2 regions of the Janthinobacterium sp. PSPC3-1 genome follow, and region 1 is predicted to be linked to the other one. Evidence: predicted binding sites of a transcription regulator. Region 1 holds the regulator's gene; the other holds the start of a gene.

Region 1 (8,362 bases):
TCGGCACCCTTATCAAGCGCAAGGTCAAGCATATCTACGTGGCCAACTGGTTCTTCGGCGCCTACATTCTGGCCGTGACGATTTTGCACGTGGTCAATGGCGCCGTCATGCCGGCCTCGTTCACCAAATCCTACTCGGCCTATGCCGGCGTGCAGGACGCCATGATTCAATGGTGGTACGGCCATAACGCGGTGGGCTTCATCCTGACCGCCGGCTATCTGGGCATGGTCTACTACTTCATCCCGAAACAGGCCGAGCGCCCGGTCTATTCCTACCGTTTGTCGATCGTCCACTTCTGGGCGCTGATCTTCACCTACATGTGGGCCGGCCCGCATCACCTGCACTACACGGCTTTGCCGGACTGGACCCAATCGATCGGCATGGTGTTTTCCCTGGTGCTGCTGGCGCCAAGCTGGGGCGGCATGATCAACGGCATCATGACCCTGTCGGGCGCCTGGCACAAGCTGCGCACCGATCCGATCCTGAAATTCATGATCGTCTCGCTGTCGTTCTACGGCATCGCCACCTTCGAAGGCCCGATGATGTCGATCAAGACCATCAACTCGCTGTCGCACTACACCGACTGGACCGTGGCCCACGTGCATGCGGGTGCTTTGGGCTGGGTCGGTTTCATCACCATGGGCTCGATCTACTACATCCTGCCGCGCGTGGCCGGCCAGACCAGGATGTACAGCACGCGCCTGGTCGACGTGCACTTCTGGGTCGCCACCATCGGTATCGTGCTGTATATCGCCGCCATGTGGATCGCCGGCGTGATGCAGGGCCTGATGTGGCGCGCGGTCAACCCGGACGGCACCCTGACCTACACCTTCGTCGAAGGCGTGAAAGCGACCTACCCGTACTACGTGGTGCGCGTCGGCGGTGGCCTGCTGTACCTGGCTGGCATGTGCGTGATGGGCTACAACACCTACATGACCTTGCGCGGCACCAAGTTGCCGGTCGCACGCATCCCGGAACTGAACGCGGCGCACGCCTGATAGGAGCGAAAGCAAATGAAATTCTCACATGCATGGATTGAAAAAAACCCCTGGCTGCTGATCGGCCTGGTCACCCTGGTGATCAGCGTCGGCGGCGCCGTTGAAATCGTGCCCCTGTTCTTCCAGAAGAGCACCACCGAGCCGATCGCCGGCCTGAAACCGTACTCGCCGCTGCGCCTGGCGGGGCGCGACATTTATGTGCGCGAAGGCTGCTACAACTGCCACTCGCAGATGATCCGTCCGCTGCGCGCCGAAACCGAACGCTATGGCCATTATTCGGTGGCCGGCGAGTTCGTCTACGACCGTCCGTTCCAGTGGGGTTCCAAGCGTACCGGGCCCGACCTGGCCAGGGTCGGCGCGCGCTACAGCGACGAATGGCACCGCACCCACCTGAACAATCCGCGCGACGTGGTGCCGGAATCGAACATGCCGTCCTACCCATGGCTGGCGAAGACCAAGCTGGCGCCGGAAGACATCGTGCCGAAGATGCGCGCCCTGAAACGCCTGGGCCAGCCGTACAGCGAGGAAGAGATCGCCGCCGGCCCGGAACAGCTGAAGGACAAAACGGAAGAAGACGCCTTGGTGGCCTACCTGCAAGGCCTGGGCACATTAATCAAAACGAGGAATTAGCATGGCAATCGAGAATCTGTTCGACAGCGCCAGCAGCGTCATGACGGTGGTTTCCTTTACGACGTTCCTGGCCATCCTGTGGTGGACATTCAGCCGCAGCAACAAGGACTTCGACGCGGCGGCCAACCTGCCGTTCGCCGATGAAGCGCTGGACTATCCGACCAACGCCGGAGCGGCAAAAGAGGAGCGCGGCCATGTCTGACTTTACCAGTGGTTTCTGGAATATTTACATTGTCGTGCTGTCCCTGCTGGGCATCATCGGCTGCGGCGTGCTGCTGTACTCGCAGTCGAAAGTGACGATACTGCCGGGCGCACCGGCCGACGGTACCACCGGCCACGTGTGGGACGAAGACCTGAAGGAACTCAATACGCCGATGCCGCGCTGGTGGATGTGGCTGTTCTACATCACCATCGTGTTCGCGCTGGCGTATCTGTTCCTGTACCCGGGCCTGGGTACCTATGCCGGCAAGCTGGGCTGGAAATCGTCGGGCCAGTACGAGCAGGAACTGAAAAAGGCGGAAGCCGACTACGGCCCCCTGTTCGACAAGTACCTGAAGCAGGATCTGAAAACCGTGGCCGCCGATCCGCAGGCGAACGCCATCGGCCAGCGTTTGTTCCTGACCTACTGCGCGCAGTGCCACGGTTCGGACGCGCGCGGCAACAAGGGTTTTCCGAACCTGACCGACAAGGACTGGCTGTATGGCGGCGATCCCGACATCATCAAGACCACCATCATGCACGGCCGTAACGGCATCATGATCCCGATGGGCGCCGCCCTCGGTTCGGAGCAGGATATCGAGAACGTGGCCCATTACGTGCTGAGCCTGTCGGGCTCGACCTCGGACCCGGTCAAATCGGTGCTGGGCAAATCGAAATTCGGCGCCTGCATGGCTTGCCATGGCGCCGATGCCAAGGGTAACCAGCAGCTCGGTGCACCGAACCTGACCGACAAGATCTGGCTGTATGGCGGCAGCGCCGACACCATCATGGAAACCATCCGCAAGGGCCGCAACAACACCATGCCCGCCTTCGGTGACTTCCTTGGCGAGTCGAAAGTACATGTGCTGTCGGCGTATATCTGGAGCCTCTCCAACCCTCAGCCTGCGGTTCCTGTGAAGTAATGTAATGGAACCCCAAGTCATCAAGATGTATGCGGCCCGCGAGCAGATCTACCCTCGCGAGGCCAAAGGACGCTATGCAACATGGCGCTGGGTGTGCGTCTGGCTCACCCAGCTGGCGTTCTACGGCTTGCCGTGGCTCAACTGGAACGGCAGGCAAGCCCTGCTGTTCGACTTGACCACGCGCAAGTTCTACATTTTCGGCGTGGTGCTGTGGCCGCAGGATTTCATCTATCTGGCGGCCCTGCTGATCATCGCGGCGTATTTGCTGTTCCTGGTCACGGCGATTGCCGGGCGGGTCTGGTGCGGCTTTTCCTGCCCGCAAACGGTGTATACCGAAATCTTCCTGTGGGTCGAACGCAAGATCGAAGGCACGCGCAGCGCGCGCATGGCGCTCGACCGCCAGGGCCCCTCCGTGCGCAAGACCGGCAAGAAGGTCGCCAAGCACCTGGCGTGGGGCGCGATCGCCCTGTGGACCGGCTTTACCTTTGTCGGCTACTTCACGCCGATCCAGGACCTGGTGCAGGAAGTGCGCACCTTTAACTTCGGCCCGTGGGAATGGTTCTGGATTCTGTTCTACAGCCTGGCCACCTACGGCAACGCGGGCTGGCTGCGCGAACAGGTGTGCAAATACATGTGCCCGTATGCGCGCTTCCAGAGCGCCATGTTCGATCAGGACACCCTGATCATCACCTACGATGACAAACGCGGCGAGCCGCGCGGTGCACTGAACAAGAAGGCGGCCAAGGAGGGGACGGAAAAAGCGCTGGGCGACTGCATCGACTGCACCCTGTGCGTGCAGGTGTGTCCGACCGGCATCGATATCCGCAACGGCCTGCAATATGAATGCATCGGCTGCGCCGCCTGCGTCGACGCCTGCAACAGCGTGATGGACAAGGTCGAGCGGCCGCGCGGGCTGATCCGCTACAGCACCGACCATGCGATGGAAAACAACTTCAGCTCGAAGCAGATCCGCCGGCGCGCCATGCGCCCGCGCGTGCTGATCTACACCTCGATCCTGGGGCTGATCATCATCGCCGTCTGTACCTCGCTGTTCCTGCGCACGCCCCTGAAAATGGACGTCATCCGCGACCGGGGTTCGATGGGCCGCGAAGTCGAAGACGGCATGATCGAAAACGTGTATCGCCTGCAGATCATGAACACCTCGGAAGAGCAGCAGCACTTCAGGATCGGCGTGTCCGGCTTGCCAGGCTTGAGCCTGGTCACGCGCGAGGAAGTGACCCTGCAGCCGACCGAAACGCTGGGCTGGCCGGTGCGTTTGCGCGTGCCGCACGGCGTCGGCGAGAAGGGCTCGAACAAGATCCATATCGAGCTGCAGTCGCTCGACGATCCGTCCTTGCATGTGCGCGAAAGCGCGGTATTCATCGTGCCGCGTTAAACCAAGAAGCGGCGCCTGGCCTTGCCTGGCGCCGTGTTGAATCAGGAGAAACACCCATGTCCAAGACCGCCAAACTGCAAGCTCCCGTCGATCCCTGGTACAAGCACCGCTGGCCTTGGCTGCTGATGATCGGCCCCGGCCTGTCGGTCGTCGTCGGCAGCTTCATGGGGTACATCGCGTTTACGCAACCCGATGCGCTGGTGGTGGGCGACTACTACAAGAAAGGCAAGGCGATCAACCAGGACTTGCGCCGCGACACCGTCGCCAGCGACCTGGCGATGGATACCAGCCTGGCCTACGACGTGGCGCAATCGCGCATCACCGGTTCCGTGCACAGTTTCGGCAAGGCCTACCAACAGCCTTTGCTGCTGCACCTGGCGCACGCCACCTTGCCGGAAAAAGATATCCGGCTGATGGTGCAGCCCGATGCGGACGGCAATTTTTCGGTATCGCTGCCGATGCTCGAACGCAGCCGCTGGCAGGTGCTGGTGGAAGACCAGCAGCGCGTGTGGCGCCTGTCGGGCATCTGGACCTGGCCGGCCCAGCGCGACATCACCATCCAGGCCGACAAGGAACTGTAATTATTTGCAGACGTCGGTGCCGGCCGTAATCGCCTTGAGTTTGGCCGGCTGCAGGATTTCAATCTCGCGGTTCGACACGCGCAGCCAGCCTTCCTTCTTGAATTTCGACAGCAAACGGCTGATGCTTTCGATCGTCAGGCCCAGGTAGTTGCCAATTTCCTCGCGCGACATGCGCAGCTGGAAATTGCTGCCCGAATAGCCGCGCGCTTCATAGCGCGATGCCAGGTTGACGATAAAGGCGGCAAAGCGCTGCGTCGCCTGCATATTGCCCAGCAATAGCATCACGCTTTGCTCGCGCGTGATTTCCTGGCTCATCATGCGGTGGAAATGGCGCAGCAGGGTCGGCATATTGCCCAGCAATTGTTCCAGGCTGGAAAATGGAATTTCACACACTTCGCTGTCTTCCAGCGCCACCGCATTGCAATGATGGCGATCGGCGCTGATGGCGTCCATGCCCAGCAGTTCGCCGGCCATCTGGAAACCGGTCACCTGTTCTTCGCCACCCTGGTTGATCTGGTAGGTCTTGAAATGACCGAGGCGGATCGCATACAGGTTCTGGAACGCGTCGCCGATACGGAACAGCGAGGCGCCGCGCACCACCTTGCGGCGCCGGCCGATAATCTGGTCGAGACGGTCCATGTCACCCACATCGAGTCCCATGGGCAGACACAACTGGTGCATGCTGCACGTCGCGCAACGCGCACGCAACACTTCCACGTTCACGGTGGGCAGGGTTGGCGTCAAGAGCTCTGGTGTCATGGTGAGTACCTTTTATAAAATACAACAACAAGTTTACTGTATATGCAGAGGTAGTGTGCCAATTTCGGCGAAATACGCCGAATAAACGACTTTCGTCATTTATTTTCATGGCAACCCCGCCACAAGCACACGCTTGCCAAGTTGATGTATTGATAGGAGAATTCCTCATAGCATCTCTCGCAGCGCGCTTGTGCCGCTTGCCCGTTTGCCAAGGATAAGGAAATGATGAAGCCTCTGGGCATTAAAGCAAAAGTCGCGCTGGCCACCAGCCTGACCTCGATCGCCATGATCGCCCTGGTGACCCTGGTGCAAGTGCAGCGCATGCGCGACGATTTCACCAAGGTACTATTAAGCCAGCAGACGGCGATGATCGACCGCACCGCCGAGGAACTCGACGACAAGCTCGGCATGCTGCTCGACGTGATCAGCGAAACGGCGCGCCGCCAGCCGGCCGCGCTGATGGCGCAGCCGGCCCAGTTGCGCCAGTACTATGAGCAGCGCGCCATGCTGGCCCTGTTCGACGACGTGCTGGTGCTCGATGCGCGCGGCAAGGTGATCAGCGACGTGCCCGAAGTACCGGGCCGCAGCGGCGTCGAGGTGGGCGACCGCGACTATTTCCGCACCGTCATGCGCACGCGCCAGCCGATGATCACCGAACCCTTGCTGGGCAAGAAAAGCGGGATGCCGATCGTGCAGATGGTCGCGCCGGTGCTGGGCGCCAACGGTGAAGTGGCCGGCATCGTGATCGGCGTGCTGCGCCTGTACAAGGACAACCTGCTGGGCGACCTGCGCACGACCAAGGTCGGCAAGAACGGCTATTACTTCATCCTCACGCAAGGCAAGGTGCCGCTGTACGTGCTGCATCCCGATCCTGCCAAGCTGCTGCAGCCGCGCGCAGCCAACGCCAATCCGGCCACCAGCGAGCTGATCGCGCGCGGCGGCGAAGGCAGCATGGTCAGCACCAACAGCCGTGGCATCAATGCTGTCAACAGCTTCAAGCATTTGAAATCGGTGAACTGGCTGCTGGCGGCCTCGCTGCCCATCGATGACGCCTTCGAGCCCTTCGATGGCGTGCTGTACCGGCTGGTGCTGTGGAGCGCCTGCGCCTCGCTGCTGGCAGCGCTGGTATTGGGCTGGGTCACGGTGCGGCTGCTGTCGCCGCTGGTGCGCCTGCGCGATACCCTGCTGGCCCTGCGCAGCAGCGGCCAGCGCTTCACGCCGCTGCCGGTCGAGCAGCGCGATGAAATCGGCGAACTGACGGCCGCCTTCAACAGCCTGATGAGCGAGCGCGACCGCCTGCAGCACGAGCTCGAAGCGCGCGCCAACGAGCTGGAAAACGAGCGCGACCGCGCCGAAGCGGCCAACCGCGCGAAAAGCGATTTCGTCGCCAACATGAGCCATGAAATCCGCACGCCGCTCAATGCCGTGCTGGGCATGGTCTATTTATTGGGCAATACCAGGCTCAATACGGAACAGCGCAAATACCTGACCATGGTGCGCGTGGCCGGCCAGTCGCTGCTGGGCATCCTCAACGACGTGCTCGATTTTTCCAAGATCGAGGCGCGCCGCATGGACTTGTCGCCGGTCGAATTCGACCTCGATGAAGTGATGAACACGCTGGCCACCACCATGACCATGAATGCCGGCGAAAAGGAACTGGAACTGGCCATCGCCGTGGAATCGGACGTGCCGCGCCGCCTGGTGGGCGACGCCCAGCGCCTGCAGCAGATCCTCGTCAACCTGGCCGGCAACGCCATCAAATTTACCGCAAGCGGCGAAGTGGTGGTGGCCGTCAGCCTGGCCGAACAAACACCCGGCCAGGCCTGGCTGCGCTTCGAAGTGCGCGATACCGGCATCGGCATGACGCCGCAGCAGCAGGAACAACTATTTACCGCCTTCTCGCAGGGCGATCAAAGCATCACGCGGCGCTTCGGCTGCACCGGCCTGGGCCTGGCCATCAGCAAGCACCTGATCCACATGATGGGCGGCGATATCGCCGTGGCCAGCAGCGAAGGCAAGGGCAGCCGCTTCTGGTTCAGCGTGCCGTTCGAGGCGCTGGCACAACCAAACGAAGAGCGCCGCAAACCGGCCCTGGGCCAGCTGCGCCTGCTGGTGGCCGACGACAACCGCACCACGCGCGAACTGATCGTCAAACTGATCGAGGCCTGGGGCTGGGCCGCCGATGAAGTCGATTCCGGCTTTGCCGCCATCGAACTGTACCGCGAACGCCTGGAAAGCCAGCAGCCGTATGACGTGGTGCTGGCCGACTGGCACATGCCCGTCATGGACGGCCTGGCCACGGCCAAGGCGATACGCCAGGCGGCCACCGGCCAGCGCCAGCCGATCGTGGTGATGGTCAACGCCTTTGCCCGCAACCACCTGGAGGAAATCTCCAGCGCGGCCGAGGCCGACGTGGTGCTGATGAAGCCGATCACCGGATCGAGCCTGTTCGATGCGCTGCACCAGGCTTTGAGCGCCAAGCAGGATGGCGAACAGCATATCGCGCTGCAGCAGACCGGCACCGAACTGGCCGGCGTGCATTTCCTGCTGGTGGAAGACAATCATCTGAACCAGGCGGTGGCGCGCGGCATCCTCGAACACATGGGCGCCACGCTGGACGTGGTGGGCGACGGCCTGCAGGCGGTCGAGCGCCTGCGCATGGAGTCCCTGCGCTACGACATCGTGCTGATGGACATGCAGATGCCGGTGATGGACGGCTTCAGCGCCACCCACATCATCCGCACCGAACTGCGCCTGCAGTTGCCGGTGATCGCCATGACGGCCGGCGTGCTGGCCTCCGAGCGCGAGCGCTGCATGACGGCCGGCATCACCGACTTTATCGCCAAGCCGGTGGTGGTCGAGGAAATGATGGAAGTG
Region 2 (8,362 bases), on a different contig from region 1:
CGCGCGCATAAAAACTCGTGCGTTCGCTGTCCTGCTGGCCCACCTGGATGCCGGTGGTCAAGCCCAGCGCCTGGTCCAGGCGCACGGCGCCCAAGTCGTCGAGCAGCTCGCGCGTGATGATGCTGACCGACTGCGGCGTTTCGCGCAGCGACAATTCCATGCGCGTGGCGCTGCGCGCTGCGCCGCTGGTGTAGGACTGCGTGCCTTCCGTGGCCTGGGCCGCCTGGCCGGTGATGGTGATTGCTGGCAAGGTCGGGTCGGCGGCGGCATCTGGCGCGGCCTCGGCCGCGTGCAGCGGCAGGCAGGCGCCGGCGGCCAGGCTCAGCAGGGTAAGGCGCAGCAGCCGGGGCAGCAGGCGCAAGGCGGGGCGGGTGGTACGGGCGTGTAAAGACATGATCATCCTGGATATTTTTGGTTGTGGGTGTTCTATCGCTTCTGGCGCGAGGCGCAGTGGCTGGTGGGGTGGCGTGCTGCCGGCCCGGCCTGGCTTGGATATCGGTACAGTGATTCTGACTATGTGAATGAGAATCATTATCAATATAAATCTTATTGATTAAATGAGCAAGTATTTGCACCGCAACGGTGCATGCAGTGTTGCAAATCAGTCCATGGTCGCCTGTGCACATGGCGCAAACGGTTCTGCGATAATGCAGACAGGATATTTGCCAGATGAAGGAATTGCATGCGTAGAAGAATCGGGATCGGGATCGCCTGTGCCGGATGGCTGTGCGCCATGTCGCCTGGCCATGCGCAGGAAGCGCAGACGCCGCCGCCGGCCGTGACGGTGCAGGAACAGCCGCCGCTGCCGCAGCAGCAGCAGGAACTGCCGGCCACTCCCGCACCCGCCGCCCCGCCGGCGCAAGACGCCACCCCGGCCGTACCCGCACCGGAACCCGTGGCGGCGGAACTGCTGGAAGTGACGCCGCAGTCGGTGACGGTGACGGCCAGCAATATGGCGGCACCGCCGCGCGTGCGCTTCACGGCCTATCGCGACAGCTATCTGACGGCAAAAAAAGTGTGGCAGGTATCGCGCGGCAATGTGGTGATGGCCTTGCGGCTGATCCCGGCCAAGCTCAGCGCCACCATCGACGATGTGCGCGTGGCGCTGCAGGGCGATGGCGCGCCGGTGGCGATCAAGGTGGGCGAGGGCGGTGTCTTTATCGTGCCGATCAATGACGAGATCGCCGCCCAGGGCGGCAGTTTCCTGGTCAACAAGGGCAAGGGGGAATTGACGGCCAATATGGTGATCCAGCCCTCGGTGCCGCGCGACGCCTGGACGGTGGCGCGGGTGGCGCACGTCCTGCACGACGCCAGGCTGGCCGTGCATGCGATCACGCCATGGTACAAGCGCCTGTTTGCCAGCGAAGTGCAGTCGCTGGCCTTTTGCACACCCGAGCGGGGCAGCGCCCTGCAACTGATGCAGGACCAGCAGCTGATCGCCACCCTGCCGATGAACGATGCCGCCGTCAACGACATCAACCAGCCCGTGTATTGCAAGATGTTCGATGGCGAAGACAAATATCCGGGCCATTACCGCCTGGTCATGCCCGAGCAGGCAACGGTACTTATCCTGTAAGCTTTACGACGCCTGACAACACCGACGCGCAGCAGGTTTGCTTGGGCGTCATCAACTAGGCTGGCGATGGACCAGTTCCAGCGCCGCGGCCAGTGCCAGGTCCATCGTGGCCTGGTGAAACAGCAGCCATTGCGGCAGCAGGGTCAGCGCATGGCGGCCCTGTTCCACGTCGCCCTCGTCGACGGCGGCCCAGGCGTGGTGCAGGCCGCTGAGCACGCGCGCATGCTGCTCGCGGTGGTTGGCCAGCGAGGGAAAGCCGATTGCCTCCATCAGGTCTTCTTCCTCGCGGAAATCGCGTTCCACGGCCGCGATCAACTCGCGAAAGCCCACGCTGAATTGCGGGTCGGCCAACTGCGCCAGCCGCGCCAGTTCGTCAAACAGCGCTTCGTGCGCCTCGTCGATGGCGGGAACGCCCAGCGCCATGTCCTGTTTCCATTGAGATGTCAACATGCCAGCTCCTGTGTCAGCCCATGGTCGGGCTGACCGGGCTTTTCAAGTGTGGGCGCGCTGAACGTGAAAATCCATGATCTGGATCAAAAGTTCAATGGGATCAAACGCAGATAACGGCCATCAGCGCGTCAGCGTTGTGGCCAGTGCGACCACATGGCATGGGCATCGACATTCGGCGTCTGCAACACTTGCGCCAGCGAGGGACTGGACCGGTGCAGCATCACCGGCACCAGCATCAGGGACGACAGGGCAAGGCAGGCCAGCACTTTGAGCGTCAACATGATCATCTCCCGGCAGGCCGGCGGCGGCGCGGGGATGCGGCGCCAGCCGGTTTGCGATGACATCATGCTTGCAGTTTAGGTCAGATGGCGATAAGTTCAACTTATTGCTGTGATGCACTGCACCAAGCCGTGGCCTGCCTTGCAGCTACTTTTCCTCGCCGCTACTTTGCCTTGCGGCCCTTGCGCGGCTTGCCCGCCGCCGGCAGGAAGGAATCGAACCATACCTGCGTCAGCTGCCGCGTGTTCTTTGCCGCTTCACGCTTGATGGCGGCCGTCGCATGGCCGCGCGCCGTGTTGGCGACGCGGTTGGCGGCGCTCAGGTACATGCTCATCCAGGGGTTTTTCATGGCACACCTCACAGTGGAAAGATGGCCCCACTGTAGTCCGATGGCGTGGCACTACCGTGCGGCGCCCCACACAGGGCGCCGGGTTTGATCATCGTTTGTGCCAGATCAATAAACGTCGCGGCGGTAGCGTCCTTGCGCGCGCAAGTCGTCCAGGCCCTCCTGGCCCAGCACCTCCAGCAGTACCGCATCGACGCCGGCCGCCATGCCCTGCAGGCTGCCGCAGACATACACGATGGCGCCGTCCAGCAGCCAGGCGCGCAATTCAGCGGCTTCACTGCGCAGGCGGTCCTGCACATATTCCTTGTGGTCGCCATCGCGCGAAAAGGTGCGGTCCAGGCGCGCCAGGTGGCCGTTTTGCAGCCACGCTTCCAGTTCCTCGGCGCAGACGCTGTCGGCGCTCCGCTGGCGCTCGCCGAACAGCAGCCAGTTGCGTGCCAGCCCCGCCTGCCGGCGCGCACGCAAATGGGAACGCAGGCCGGCCAGGCCCGAGCCGTTGCCGATATAGATGCACGGCACTTCGCTCAGCGCCGGCGCGAAGGCCGGGTTCGCTTGCAGCCGCAGGCGGATCTCGCCGCCCAGCGGCGCGAACTGCGTCAGCCAGCCCGAGGCCACGCCATAGCCGCCATTGTTCTCGCCCTGGTGGCGTTCCTGGCGCACCAGCAGTTGCAGTTCGCCATCGTGCGGCATGGACGCCAGCGAATAGCTGCGCGGCGCATGCGGCACGCTGCCGCCGCTGTCTTCGCCTTCGCTGCCATCGATATTGCACGCGATGATTTCCGCCAGCGCGCCGGCTTCCCAGCTGGCGCCGGCAGGGCCGGACAAGCCGATTTCAAACAGCTGGCCACCCTGGCTGCCGGGATTGAGCAGCACGCGGCGCGTCAGACGCCACGCTGCATAGGACGCTTCCTCCTGGCGGCCGATGGCGTCGATCGGGCTGCCGCTGGTGCGCGCCAGCGCCTGCGACCAGGCGGCCAGCGCGTGGGCGTCGTGCTTGTCGACTTCGATCAGCGGGAACAGCGGCGTCGCGCCCAGGGCTTGCAGGCGCAAGTCCAGCGCATGGCCGAAGCCGCAGAACTCGCTGTAATGGCGGTCACCGAGGGCCAGCAAGCCAAATTCCAGGCCGGCCAGGGCGGGCGCCTTGCTGTCATCGAGCAAGCGCGCAAAGCGGCGCGTGCCGTCCGGCGCTTCGCCCTCGCCAAAGGTGCTGGCGACGATCAGCGCCCGTTCGTACTGGCGCAGCTGGGCGGGAGATAATTGATCGAGCGACTGCACGTCGACCGGCACGCCGGCCTGCTGCAGGGCGCGCGCGCTTTCCAGCGCCAGCCTTTCGGCCTGGCCCGACTGGCTGGCGTAGGCCACCAGGGTCGGCAGGGCGCTGACATGGGGGCCGGGCGCGCCGGCGCCCAGCATGGCGCGCTGGGCGGCGACGGCGCGCTTGGCCTTGCGCCGGCCCAGGTACAACATCCAGCCGGTGATGCCGAACAGCGGCATGCACAGGCTGGCGACGGTAACGATAATGCGCCCCGGCAAACCGAAATAAGTGCCCATGTGCAGCGGGTAGATAATGCTGACCAAGCGCGAACCTTGCCCCTGCTGGCCATACGGCTTGTCTTCGGTGATGCTGCCGTCGGCCGGCGAGATGGCCATGGTGCTGCGCGCGCGGTCGTGCGGCGCGTCGGCCGCCAGCCAGGTGAACTGCACGGTGTCGTTTGGGCGCGTCGGCATGCGCACGGTGGCCAGGGTCCAGGCGCCGGCGCGTTGCTGGAACGTATTCCAGGCCAGGGCCGTGTCTATCGCGGCGCGCGCCGTTTCCGGCTTTTTCTCGCGTGCCGGTCCTGGTTTGGCGGGCGCCTGCGCCACGCGCGGCGGCTTGCCGGCCCAGGCGTCGATATTGTCGCGCACGATATCGTAGCTCCAGTACAAGCCGGTCAAGGTCAGCATCACATACACCACCAGGCACCAGGTGCCGATCACCGAGTGCAGGTTCCATAAAAACGAGCGGCCTTTCAGGGCCGGATCGAACGTCAGCCAGGTGCGCCAGTCGAGCGGGCGGCGCGGCCAGCGCAGGTACAGGCCCGACAGCGCCAGGCCCAGCAGGCACAGCGCCAGCGCGCCCAGTACCTGGCGGCCCGGTTCGCGCGGCAGCAGCAGCCAGCGGTGCAGCGATTCGGTCCACTCGAAAAAGCCCGCGCCCTGCAACGCCGGCCGGGTCGCGCCCGTGTACGGGTGCACATATACGGATTCGCCACGGCGCTGGCCGGCCTTCGGCGCAAAGAACACGCGCGGCGCGGCGCCAGGCTCGGCATACACAGTGATGGACGCGACCCGCTGGCCGTGTTCGGCGGCCGCCACGCTGGCCAGCTGGCCGGGCGTGAGCGCGGCGCGCGTTTCCACCGGCACATGGCGCACGCCGGGATTCATCACATCCAGCAATTCATCCTTGAACGAAATGGTCGCACCGCTCAAGCCGATGATCATCAACACGGTGCCGGCTGTAATCCCGATAAACCAGTGCAGCTGGAACCAGACCTGCTTCCAGGTCCAGTCCGGCAATAAACGCCGTTGCCGCGTGGCGGCGGGCGCGGCCTGTGGCCTGGCCGGCGCGGTGGTATCGTTGCCGGCGCGGGGCTGGGGCAGGGAAGAAATAGTCATCAATGGGCTTTCGATGGCGTCTGCGCGCAGCTGGAACGCGCATCATGAACGAGAAAGGCTGACATATTATCGCAAATGAGAACCATTCGTAAAAAAGCTGCGCCGGAAAATGTTGTTCGATGGCGGCAGTCGCCGGCAGGCCAATTTACAAGCACGCCCGATTATGTGAAAATGCAAATAGTTCTCATTCATATGTCATCGATCATGTTGATCGGGCCGCCAGCGGTCTTTCCCTTGAGTCGTCTCCCCGTGTCCACACTGTCTCCCGCCGCCGATGTATTTTCCGCCCTGTACGCCAGCCACCATGGCTGGCTGTACAACTGGCTGTGGCGCAAGCTTGGCTGCCGCGATGGCGCGGCCGACCTGGCGCAGGACACCTTCGTGCGCATGCTGGCGGCGCAGTCGGCCGACAGCCTGCGCGAGCCGCGCGCCTACCTGAGCACGGTGGCCAATGGCTTGCTGGTCAACCACTGGCGCCGGCTGACCCTGGAACGCACCTTCCTGGCCGCCCTGGCCAGCCGTCCCGAGTTGACGGCGCCGTCGCCCGAAGAGCGTGCGCTGGTGGTGGAAACCCTGTGCCGCATCGACGCCATGCTCGACACCCTGTCGCCGCGTGCGCGCCAGGCTTTCTTGCTGGCGCAGATCGACGGCCTGACCTATGCCCAGATCGCCGTGCAGCTGGAAGTATCGGAGCGGATGGTCAAGAAATACATGGCGCAGGCCATGCTGCAATGCATGTTGTGCATGGATGATGCCTGACTACGCCATTCTGCAGGAGGCGGCCGAGTGGTTTGCCGTGCTGCGCGGCGAAGACGCCGGCCAGGCCGAGCGGCAGGCCTGGGCCCGCTGGCATGCCAGTTCTCCCGCGCACCAGGCCGCCTGGCGCAGGGTGGAAGCGGTCAGCGCCGAATTTCGCGTGCTGCCCGGCGAGCCGGCCCGCATGGCGCTCGACGATGCCGGGCCGCGCGCGCGCGAAGCGCAGCGCCGCCGCCTGGTCAAAGGCTTGCTGACCCTGTGCCTGGCAACGGGCCTGGGCGGCGCCGGCCTGCTGCGCCGCGATACGCGCGCCTGGATCGCCGGCGTGCGGGCCGGTCAACAGACGCGGGTGGGCGAAATCCGCCGCACGGCCCTGCCTGACGGCTCGCAACTGTGGCTCAATACGGCCAGCGCGCTCGATATCGACTACACCGCCAGCCTGCGCCGCATCGCCCTGCATGGCGGCGAGATCCTGCTCGACTCGGCCAGGGACGACCATCTGCCGGCCCGCCCGCTGGTGGTCGATACCGTGCACGGCCGCCTGCGCGCGCTGGGCACGCGCTTTACCGTGCGGCCCGATGGCGACGCCACCTTGCTTGCCGTCTACGAGGGCAGGGTGGAAGCGGCGCCGCGCGATGGGGGCGCCACCCGCATCGTGCCGGCCGGCTTGCGGCTGCGCCTGTCCGCCGATGGCGCCGGCCAGCCGTTTGCCCTCGATCCGAATGCCGCCGCCTGGACCGAACATCGCCTGGTGCCCGACCAGATGCGGCTCGACGATTTCCTCGCGCAATTGTCGCGCTACCGGCGCGGCCACCTGGGCTGCGCGCCCGAAGTGGCCCATCTGCGCCTGGTCGGCAGCTACCCGCTGGCCGATACCGATCGCATCCTGGCCGCGCTGGAGGCCACCTTGCCCGTCAAGGTGCGCCGTCTGCACGACTGGTGGGTGACGGTCGAACCGCTGGCGCAAAATAAATAGAATATTTTTCACGCGGCGGTTCCCTTTTTGCGCGTTCGCTTGGCAATGGAGAATAACCTTGCCATGATGTGAGAAAGAAACCGTGCCGTTGCCCCCTTGTTCCCTGCGATTTCAGCGCCGCCTGCTGCCCTTGTGCCTGACGGCCGCCTTGCTGGCGCTGCCGTGCGTGACGCAGGCGGCGGACACGGCGCGCAGCTACCGCATCGCGCCGGCGCCGCTGGGCCTGGCGCTGCGCCAGTTCGCCGGCCAGGCGGGCATCCTGCTGTCGGCCGAGGGCAGCCTGACGCAGGGCAAGAACAGCGGCGGCGTCAATGCCACCGTGGCGACCGCCGAGGGCTTGCGGCAATTGTTGGCGGGTACCGGCCTGATCGCGGTGCAACTGCCTGACGGCAGTTACATCGTGCGCCTGGCGCCGGTCTCCACGCCGCCGCGCGCCGCGCTGGACTGGCAAACGCTGCCGGCTGTCAGCGTCACCGGCAGCCAGGAGGCCGGCTACCTGCGCGGCAGTTCATCCACCGCCAGCCGCAGCGAGACGGCCTGGCGCGACACGCCGCAGGCGGTCAGCGTGGTCACGGCCGAGCTGATACGCGACCAGGACATGCGCACCATGGCCGACGCCATGCGTTATATGCCGGGCGTGGGCACGGCGGCCGGCGAGGGCAACCGCGACACGGCCGTGTTTCGCGGCAACAGCTCGACCTCGGATTTTTACCTCGACGGCATGCGCGACGACGTGCAGTACTACCGCGACTTCTACAATATCGAACGGGTCGAAGCCGTCAAGGGACCGAACGCCATGGTGTTTGGCCGCGGCGGCGGGGGCGGCATCATCAACCGCGCCACCAAGCAGCCGCAATGGCGCGACGGCGGCGAGGCCACGCTGAGCCTGGGCGCCTGGCGCAGCCGGCGCGCCACCGCCGATGTGGAGCAGGTGATCGGCGAGGCGGCCAGCGTGCGCGTCAACGCCTTGCTGGACAACAGCGCCTCGTTTCGCGACGGCGTGAATCTGCGCCGCGCCGCCATCAACCCGGCCCTGGCATGGCGTCCGATTGCCGCCACCAGCGTGCAGCTGAACTATGAACATTTTCGCGACGACCGCGTCACCGACCGGGGTGTGCCGTCGTACCAGGGCCGGCCATTCGAGACCGGCCGCTCGACGTTTTTCGGCAAGGCCGGCGCCAGCCCGTCATGGGCGCGCATCGATGCTCTCAGCTCCATCGTCGAGCACGGCTTTGCCGGCGGCGCCGTGTTGCGCAACCGTACCCGCCTGGCCGACTACGACAAGCTGTACCAGAATGCCTTTCCCAGTGCCGTCAGCGCGGAC

The links. The regulator FNR, encoded in region 1, switches genes on or off when oxygen is low (the NO sensors DNR and NnrR bind a similar motif). The targets are predictions, from matches to a motif close to TTGATNNNNATCAA.
Region 2: ACP7B7_RS05820 (bacteriohemerythrin) is a predicted target of FNR. The motif match lies at 2,100-2,113, and genes of this name have one in related genera.

What each region holds. Positions count from the first base shown of each region.
Region 1 covers NZ_JAFCTQ010000031.1:60,775-69,136, forward strand. The annotation lists gene ccoN (cytochrome-c oxidase, cbb3-type subunit I) at 1-998, shown strand, start outside; gene ccoO (cytochrome-c oxidase, cbb3-type subunit II) at 1,014-1,628, shown strand; gene ACP7B7_RS24575 (cbb3-type cytochrome oxidase subunit 3) at 1,630-1,830, shown strand; gene ccoP (cytochrome-c oxidase, cbb3-type subunit III) at 1,823-2,749, shown strand; gene ccoG (cytochrome c oxidase accessory protein CcoG) at 2,754-4,145, shown strand; gene ACP7B7_RS24590 (FixH family protein) at 4,202-4,726, shown strand; gene fnr (fumarate/nitrate reduction transcriptional regulator Fnr) at 4,727-5,485, opposite strand; gene ACP7B7_RS24600 (response regulator) at 5,708-8,362, shown strand, end outside.
Region 2 covers NZ_JAFCTQ010000003.1:272,456-280,817, forward strand. The annotation lists gene ACP7B7_RS05810 (TonB-dependent siderophore receptor) at 1-394, opposite strand, end outside; gene ACP7B7_RS05815 (hypothetical protein) at 683-1,576, shown strand; gene ACP7B7_RS05820 (bacteriohemerythrin) at 1,628-2,026, opposite strand; gene ACP7B7_RS05825 (hypothetical protein) at 2,155-2,307, opposite strand; gene ACP7B7_RS05830 (hypothetical protein) at 2,469-2,654, opposite strand; gene ACP7B7_RS05835 (PepSY domain-containing protein) at 2,760-5,306, opposite strand; gene ACP7B7_RS05840 (sigma-70 family RNA polymerase sigma factor) at 5,556-6,065, shown strand; gene ACP7B7_RS05845 (FecR domain-containing protein) at 6,055-7,038, shown strand; gene ACP7B7_RS05850 (TonB-dependent siderophore receptor) at 7,121-8,362, shown strand, end outside.